DNA from 2 places in the Nocardia violaceofusca NBRC 14427 genome. Region 2 is predicted to be linked to the other one. Evidence: predicted binding sites of a transcription regulator. Region 2 holds the regulator's gene; the other holds the start of a gene.

Region 1 (4,424 bases), on a different contig from region 2:
GATCAGGACGTGGTCGGGACCCGGTTCCGGAGTCGGCACATCGTCGAGTTCCAGTCGGCGTTGCGGTCCCAGGTGAAGGCGTGCGGCCAGCATGTCGGGCTACTCCTCGTGGATCGGGCGGGCGGACCCGCGGGCCCCGCGCGGTAGCGCAATGTCGGATGCGCGGCGAATCCGGTCGAGTATCGCATCGACATCGCGGTTTCGGCCGGAGTTGCGGGAGGGTGCGGTCGCGGGCGCCGTCCGAATCGCCGGGCTCCGGGGATTGTGTGGGACTACGAGTCCCATATATCCTCGAAGGATCACACCTGCTGGGTGTCGACCGCCGCCGGGGCCGAGCCTCGGGGCCGGGAGCTAGGAGGCCCGATGAGCCACACTGCGAAGCCCGCTCGCCGGGCCGACCGGGTGCGGGGGTTCCGCGGAGCAGAGGAGACATCGATGACGCTGTCGAAATCCATTCGTACCGACATATTCGGCCCGGACTACCGGGAGATGCTGGCGATCCTGTCCGAGGGGTCGGTCCATCGCAATTTCGACCCCTATCTCGATATCGATTGGGATTCGCCGGAATTGGCGATCGATCCCGACGATCCGAGATGGGTGCTGTCGCCGGAGCTCGACCCGCTCGGCGGAACCGACTGGTACAAGTCGTTGCCGCTGGAGCGCAGGATCGAGATCGGAAAGTGGCGCACGGCCAACGTGATCAAGGTCGGCGCCGCCTTCGAGAGCATCCTCATCCGCGGCATGATGCAGTACATCATGAAGCTCCCCAACGGATCTCCGGAGTTTCGTTACTGCCTGCACGAGATGACCGAAGAGTGCAACCACATCCAGATGTTCCAGGAGTTGATCAACCGGATCGGCGTGGACGTCCCGGGGATGCGGCCGCTGTTCCGCGCGTTGTCGCCTTTCATCGGCGTGGCCGGCGGCTACGCGCACGCCATTCTGTTCATCGGCATCCTCGGTGGTGAGGAGCCGATCGACCACTATCAGAAGGCGATCATCCGGGAGGGCGAGTCGATGCCCCCGGCGGTGCTGCGCACCATGCAGATCCACATCGCCGAGGAAGCCCGGCACATCTCCTTCGCCGGTGAGTTCTTGAAGGCGCATATCGAGCGGATGAGTCCGTTCGGTAAGGCGATGTGCGCGTTGGCTTTTCCGATCACGATGCGCTGGCTGGCCGGTGAGATCATGGCGCCACCGCGCTCGTTCGCGAAGGAATTCGACATTCCACGCGAGGTGATCGAGGACGCCTTCTGGCGGTCCCCGAATTCGCGCCGGATCCTATCCGGCTACTTCGGCGATATGCGCAAACTCGCCGACGAACTCGGCTTGATGAATCCGGTGACGCGCAAGCTGTGGACACTGCTGCACGTCGACGGTGATACGTCGAGGTATCGCGGTGAGCCCGAGCGGCGGAACGCTGCGACCGCGGTGGCGGAGCGGCTGCCCGTGGTCGGTTCTCTCGTCGGCTGGTTGGCGGCCTGACCGGCCGAAACTCGGTGCGCCCGATCAGGGGATGTCGTCGACTCCCTCGGCCAGTGCGTTGATGAGTTCGATCAGCGGCAGTTCGGGGTCCAGGGTCAACCCGTGGGCGCGGGCCGCGCCGTCGAGCACGCTCCAGGCGTAGCCGGCGACCTCGGAGATCAGCTGTTCGCGGCTCAGCAGGGGGTCCGGATCGCGGGCCCAGCGGCCGACGGTCGCCTCGGTCATCGACACGATGGCGAAGGTCATCGTGTCGGCCGTGGCCTCGTCGACCACCCCGATCACCCCCGCCAGGCTCGACACGAGCAGCCGGGTCCGCGCCGCGATGGTGGCCTTGATACTGCTGAGCGCGTCCACATCGTCGGGGTCGCCCATCGCCGGCCCGCTGCGTGCGAAGTCGTACAGCCGCGCATGCTCGGTGAGCCAGTCCGCGACCGCGGCGACCGTGCGATGCAGGATCCGATGAATCGATCCGTCCCAGATGTCCAGCGCCGCGTCGACGGTATCGACGAACTGCTCGGCGATCACGCTCCGAGCCCGCCGATCCAGTTCGTCGCGCCCCGAAAACTGGCGATAGACCACGGATTTCGCCAATCCGGACCGCTTCGCGATCTGTTGCATCGAGATCTCGCCGCCGCCGGACTCCTCCAGCAGTTGGATCAACGCCCCGACGATCCGCCCCCGCCGATTGTCGTTGTGCGTTTGCCACCGCGCCTGCCGGCCCCCGATCGGGGCCGGTTCGGACGGGGAGGGAATCGCCACGCGGTCGAGTTTAAATCACCGGCTCCCCCGCGAATGACCTTCGCTCGAGGTCGGCCCGGATGCGGCCGGCGCCGGTCACGCCTCGTTCGCTGCCGGTGAACAAGGGGTCGGAACAACTCGGCACACCCTGTAGTTGAGTAGGTAGCGCTCAACCCTGGAGGCGAAGAAACACAGGATCCGGGGCATGCTTTGGAAGGGGCTGAATCTGTGAGTACTCCACAGCGTCTGCCGGTGCTGTTTCTGACCGATCCGGTCGTGTTGCCGGGCATGGTCGTCCCCATCGAGCTCGACGAATCCGCACAGGCCGCCATCGACGCCGCACGGGCCGCGAAGTCGGACTCCGTGCTGCTCGCACCGCGTCTGGACGAGGGCTACGCCGCCTACGGTGTGATCGCGACCATCGAACAGGTCGGCCGGATGCGCGGTGGCGCCGCTGCCGCGGTGCTGAAGGCCGAGCAGCGGGCGAGGATCGGGCACGGAGTCACCGGTCCGGGCGCCGCGCTGTGGGTGGAGGCCGAACCGGTCGACACCCCCGCACCCGATGCGCACACGAAGGAACTGGCCGCCGAATACAAGCAGTTGGTCGTGTCGGTGCTGCAGCGTCGCGAGGCCTGGCAGGTCATCGACGTGGTCAACCGGCTGACCGATCCGTCGGCCCTGGCCGACACCGCCGGCTACGCGCCGTATCTGACCGATGAGCAGAAGCGCGAACTGCTCGGCACTCCCGATGTCGCCGAGCGGCTGACCCGGCTGATCGGGTGGACCAAGGACCATATCGCCGAGGTCGAGGTCACCGAGAAGATCAGTGAGGATGTGCGCGAGGGCGTCGAGAAGTCGCAGCGGGAATTCCTGCTGCGTCAGCAGCTCAACGCGATTCGCAAGGAACTGGGCGACGGCGAGCCCGACGGCGCGGACGACTACCGCACCCGGGTGGAGACCGCCGAGCTGCCCGACAACGTCCGCGAGGCCGCGCTGCGCGAGGTCGACCGGCTCGAGCGCAGCAGCGATCAAAGTCCGGAATCGGGCTGGATCCGCATCTGGCTGGATACCGTCCTGGATCTGCCGTGGGCGGTGAAAACCACCGACAGCACCGATGTTTCGGCGGCCCGCGCGGTACTCGACGCCGACCACCACGGTCTGGAAGAGGTCAAGGACCGTATGGTCGAATACCTGGCCGTGCGCGCCCGCCGGGCCGCACGTGGCCTGGAGGTCGTCGGCGGTCGTGGCTCCGGTGCCGTGATGGTGCTGGCCGGACCTCCCGGTGTCGGTAAGACCTCGCTGGGTGAGAGTGTGGCGCGGGCCCTGGGCCGCAAGTTCGTGCGCGTCGCCCTGGGCGGTGTGCGCGACGAGGCCGAGATCCGCGGTCACCGGCGGACCTATGTCGGCGCCCTGCCGGGCCGGATCGTGCGTGCCATCAAGGAGGCGGGTTCGATGAATCCCGTTGTCCTGCTGGACGAGATCGACAAGGTCGGCTCCGACTTCCGGGGTGATCCGGCGGCCGCGCTGCTCGAGGTGCTGGATCCGGCGCAGAACCACACCTTCCGCGACCACTACCTGGATCTGGACCTGGATCTGTCCGATGTGCTGTTCATCGCGACCGCGAATGTCATGGAGACCATTCCCGGCCCGCTGCTGGACCGCATGGAGCTGATCACGGTCGACGGGTACACCGAGGACGACAAGGTGGCCATCGCCCGCGACTTCCTGGTGCCGCGGCAGCTGGAACGGAATGCGCTGACCGCCGAGGAGGTGTCGTTCACCGACGAGGCCCTGCGGGAGATCGCCGCCAACTACACCCGGGAAGCCGGTGTGCGCCAGTTGGAGCGACTGCTCGCGAAGGCCTTGCGCAAGGCCGCGACACGGTTGTCGCAGGACGAGATCGCCGCGCAGACGGTTGCGGCGGACGATGATTCGGATGCCACGGTGCTCGACCTGAGCTACGATCCCGCCCTCGGCTACGGCGAAAAGCCCGGTGTCGCAGGCGGTTCCGAGTCGCTGGTGATCGGTCTCGGTGATCTGAAGGACTACCTGGGCCGTCCGCGCTTCACCCCCGATTCGGTGGAACGCACCTCGGTCCCCGGCGTGGCGACCGGCTTGGCAGTCACCGGTGCGGGTGGCGACGTCCTCTACATCGAGGCCAATGCCGCCGAGGGCGAACGCTCGCTGACCCTGACCGGTCA
Region 2 (4,424 bases):
GAACCGGGTCAGTCGGTCGAGGTCCAGATTCCGCAGCATCCGGGTATGCGACGTCGGCTGTCGCCCGCACTGCCGCCCTCCCTGGACGGCAAACTGGAATTCCACGTCCGCACCGTCCCGGGCGGATGGTGCAGTGGATCGATCGTCACCGAAACGGCCCCCGGCGACGAGTGGCGGATCAGTGCCCCGGCAGGGTGGCTGAGCGTCGACCCCGGCACCACCGACCTCGTGATGATCGCCGGCGGAACGGGTTTGGCGCCGATGCGCTCACTGCTGCTGGATCTGTCCCGTCGCCCCCAGCCGCCGCGCACCCATCTGTTCATCGGCGGGCGTAGCCCGCGCGACCTCTACGCCTCCGACATGCTCTACCTGCTCGCCGGCGAGATGCCTTGGCTGACGGTGATCCCGGTGGTCGAGAGGGCCGAGGATCCGAACTGGGTCGACCAGTGGTACGAGAGCTGCCGCGTGGATGTCGGATTCGATGTCGACGAGATGCTCGAGGGCACGCTGGCCGATGTGGTGGGCGATATGGGCCCGCTGCTGCACCACCAGGTCCTGGTGTGCGGCTCGCCCGGAATGACCCAGGCCACGCTGGAAGTGCTGGTCAATACGGGAACGCCGGCGGAGGCGATTCGCTTCGACGGGCTCTGATCCGCTCCGGGACCCGCTTCGGCGGGCGTCTAGAGCAGCGGATCGTGGCGGATGTTCTCGGTGGGCGTGCCCGCCGCCATCAACCGGAATTTGGTGGTCTGCACCGTACTCGGTGATCCAACGATCTGGACATCGCAGTCCGACCAATCGCCGCCGCGAGCCACCACGGCTCCGATCTGTCCCGTTTCACGCGGCGCTATGCCCGGAAGATCGGATTCGACACGCTCGGGGTGGTAGTACCACCAGGGGTTGTCGTCGCTTTCGGTGACCGGAACGACGGTGAGCCATTTGTTCGCGACGGCCAGTTCGCTCAGCGTCGGCAGATCGTAGAGATCGCACGGATGGTGGCCGCCGACGAACAGGTGAACCTTCGGATTGGATCTACGTCGGGACATCGCCAGCAATTGCGCTCGCAGCGGCGCGATTCCGGTGCCGCAGCCCACCATCAGCATCTTCCGGCGCGTGTTGCGCGGCACCCCGAGCCCGCCCAGCGGCGCCCCGAGCAGCCACTGGTCACCGATCGTGGTGTGGCCGACCATCGCCGGACTCACCCATCCGCCGCTGACGCTGCGAATATGGAATTCGATCTCGCCCTGGGGATTCGCCGGAATCGCCGGGGACAGGTACCGCCACATCCGCGGGCGGGCCGGGATCTGCACGCTCACGTATTGTCCGGCCGCATAGGACATGGGCTGGTCGAGCCGCAGCCGGACGACGACCAGATTGCACAGCACCTCGCGATGTTCGACGACGGTTCCGGTCCAGACCGGCGGTGTCGTCTCCAGTTCGGCGGCGCCGATCATCGTCTCCGTGATCAGCCCGAGGCCGGCATCCCAGGCCTGCTCCACCTCGTCGGTCCACAATTCGGTTCCGGCGTGGGCTCGCAAGGCGCTTTTGAGCGAATTGCCCACGGCGGCATAATGTTCGGCTACGACGCCGTATTTGCGGTGGTCGCGACCGAGCTGGGCCAGGAAGGGTAGTAGCTGCTCGGGCTCCTCCAGCCGGTCCACGGCATACCCGATGGCCTTGACCAGCCGGTCGCGCTGCACCTCCAGTGCCGCGGGGAAGAAGTCCCGGAGCTGCGGATATTCGGTGAAGAGCAGGGCGTAGAAGGAGCGGGCGAGTTGTTCGGGGCCGCCGTCCTCCGCGGCCACCGCCTTGAACGTCGTTCTGATCAACGCGACGGTCCGCGAATCCATCTGTCCACAACCCCATTTCGCACGTCGAACACGGGCCGGTCCGGTGAGCGCGGTGCCGCCGGACACGCGGCGCAGCCGATGGAGACCGAGTGTAGGCGAGGTTTGCCAGGTGCGGGACGCACTGATGGAACAACAGGGAGGTAATTCGGCGGAACCAAGGTCCGCGGGTGTGTAGGCCCCTGGAAACCGACCCAAAGACCGTGACACGCTAAGTATTTCGGCGTGTTCGGGAGTAGTCGTGCATGGCTCGATACGCGATTTTCAGATTTGCCGGTCGCATGCTGGGCAACCATCCGGCATCCGCAGACGCGAACAGCGCCCCCGATCGGGGGCGCTGTCGCACAGTGTGTTCGGTCGCGGAACTGCGCCGCGCCGAACCCGCTTACCGCCGTTTGTTGCGCGGCTGCCACACCACCAGTGCGGTACTACGTTGCGGTGGAGCCAGATCGGGCCGGTGCCCGGCGCGCAGGCGGTCGACCTCGGCGGTCAATTCACCCACCCGCTGCTGCAGCGCCTCGACCTGATTGGTGAGTTCGATGATCCGCTTGATCCCGGCCAGGTTGACGCCCTCGTCCTGCGACAGGCGCTGCACCTCGCGGAGCAGTTCCACATCCCGTGACGAATAACGCCGGCCGCCGCCGGAAGTGCGTTGCGGCGTAACCAATCCCAGCCTGTCGTAGGTCCGCAACGTCTGTGCGTGCATTCCCGCCAGCTGAGCCGCCACCGAGATCATGAAGTACTCGGTGCCGGTTGCCCGATTCTTCGGATCACCGTTCATTACGCACCTGCCCAACCTGCGCGCGGGTCGAACCCGCCGGCCTTCTCCGCCTCCGCGTAACGCCGTAGCGCCTCGGAGGCTTCGTCGTCCAGCTTCTGCGGTACCGCGACCTTCACCGTGACCAGCAGGTCACCGGCGCCGCCGCCGCGCTTGGGCACACCGCGCCCACGCACCCGCAGCGTCCGGCCGTCGGCGGTGCCGGGTGGCACCTTCACTCCGACTCTGCCTTCCAGTGTAGGCACGGAAACCGTTGTACCCAACACCAATTCGCTGTAGCTGACCGGCAGCACCAGGGTCAGGTCGTCGCCGTTGCGGCCGAAGACCTTGTCCTGGCTGACGTGCACGGTGACGTACAGGTCACCCGCCGGCGCGCCGCGCAGACCCGCCTCGCCCTGACCGGCCAGCCGGATCCGCTGCCCGTCGCGCACCCCGGGCGGGATGCGCACCGTGATGGTGCGGGTCCGGTTCTGGATACCGGTGCCGTGACAGTCGGTGCAGGGATCGTCGATGATCGAGCCAGTTCCACGGCAGTCGTCACAGGGTTCGCTGAACCCGAACGCGCCCTGGTTGCGGCTGATCACGCCGGTTCCGTTGCAGTGCGGGCACACTCGCGGGCTGGTGCCCGGCTTGGCGCCGCTGCCGTGACAGGTCGTACACGGCGACGGACTGGTCATCCGCAGCGGAACGGTCACGCCCTGGGCCGCTTCACGGAACCCGAGAGTCGTCTCGGTCTCCACATCGCTGCCCCGTCGCGGGCGCGACGTGGTCCGTGTGCCACCGCGGTTGAACAGGCCGCCGAGGATATCCCCCAGACCGCCGTCACCCGCGCCGGCGGCCGCACCGCCGAAGATGTCACCCAGGTTGAATTCGTTGGAGAAGCCACCACCGCCGGTGTAGCCGCCACCCGGTGCGTAGCCGCCGCGGCCGAAACCGCCGCTGGCGAACAACCGCCGGGCCTCGTCGTACTCCTTGCGCTTCTCCGGATCGGCCAGCACGGCGTGCGCCTCGCTGACCGCCTTGAAGCGCTCCTCGGCCTTGGTATCTCCCGGATTCTTGTCCGGATGCAGATCCCGGGCCAGTTTCCGGTAGGCCTTCTTGATCTCGTCCTGGGTCGCGCCGGAGGAAATACCCAGCTCTTTGTAGAAGTCCTTTTCCAGCCACTCCCGATTCACCGGGCATCTCCTCCTTCCGTCACGTTGCGCGACTGTGTGTTACTCGGCACCGTCGGCATCTCGGCCGGCATTCGCAGTGTCCGACGAGTCGGACAGATCCGCTACCCCATCGGTGACTCCGACCAGCGCATGGCGCAGGACGCGGTCGCCGAAGCGGTAACCCTTACGCATGACCACCCCGATCACCGGGTTGTGTCCCTCACCCTCGTGCTGCACGGCCTCGTGCAGGGTCGGGTCGAAAGGTTCACCCTCGGCACCGAACTCCTCGAGGCCCTGCTTCTGCAGCGCGTCGGCGAGCTTGTCCGCGACCGACTTCAGCGGTCCGGACTCGAGATCGCCGTGAGCACGGGCACGATCCAGATCGTCGAGCACACCGAGCAATTCGGTGACCACCGCGGCCTTGGCCGAATCGATGGCGGCCTTGCGGTCGCGATCGACGCGGCGGCGGTAGTTCGCGTACTCCGCGGTCAGCCGCTGCAGATCGGCAGTGCGCTCCGACAATTCGGCGCTGATGCTGTCGGCGAGGGCGTCACCCTCGGCGGCGGGGGCCGCGGCGGAATTCGCCGCGGCCTCGCTCACATCACCCTGCGGAGCGGACGGTTTCCCGTCCTGGTCGATCTTCCG

What was found. The regulator HspR, encoded in region 2, represses chaperone genes until heat shock. The targets are predictions, from matches to a motif close to ANNTGAGTNNNNNNNACTCANNT.
Region 1: a site for HspR is predicted at 2,376-2,398, ahead of lon (endopeptidase La). Genes of this name have one in related genera too.

The regions. Positions count from the first base shown of each region.
Region 1 covers NZ_CAWMPM010000005.1:353,035-357,458, forward strand. Annotated here, with positions in the region: gene AC5592_RS06245 (zinc-binding dehydrogenase) at 1-93, opposite strand, end outside; gene AC5592_RS06250 (AurF N-oxygenase family protein) at 436-1,485, shown strand; gene AC5592_RS06255 (TetR/AcrR family transcriptional regulator) at 1,510-2,244, opposite strand; gene lon (endopeptidase La) at 2,512-4,424, shown strand, end outside.
Region 2 covers NZ_CAWMPM010000046.1:27,121-31,544, forward strand. Annotated here, with positions in the region: gene AC5592_RS31885 (FAD-binding oxidoreductase) at 1-651, shown strand, start outside; gene AC5592_RS31890 (globin domain-containing protein) at 681-1,850, opposite strand; gene AC5592_RS31895 (heat shock protein transcriptional repressor HspR) at 2,233-2,628, opposite strand; gene dnaJ (molecular chaperone DnaJ) at 2,628-3,800, opposite strand; gene grpE (nucleotide exchange factor GrpE) at 3,840-4,424, opposite strand, start outside.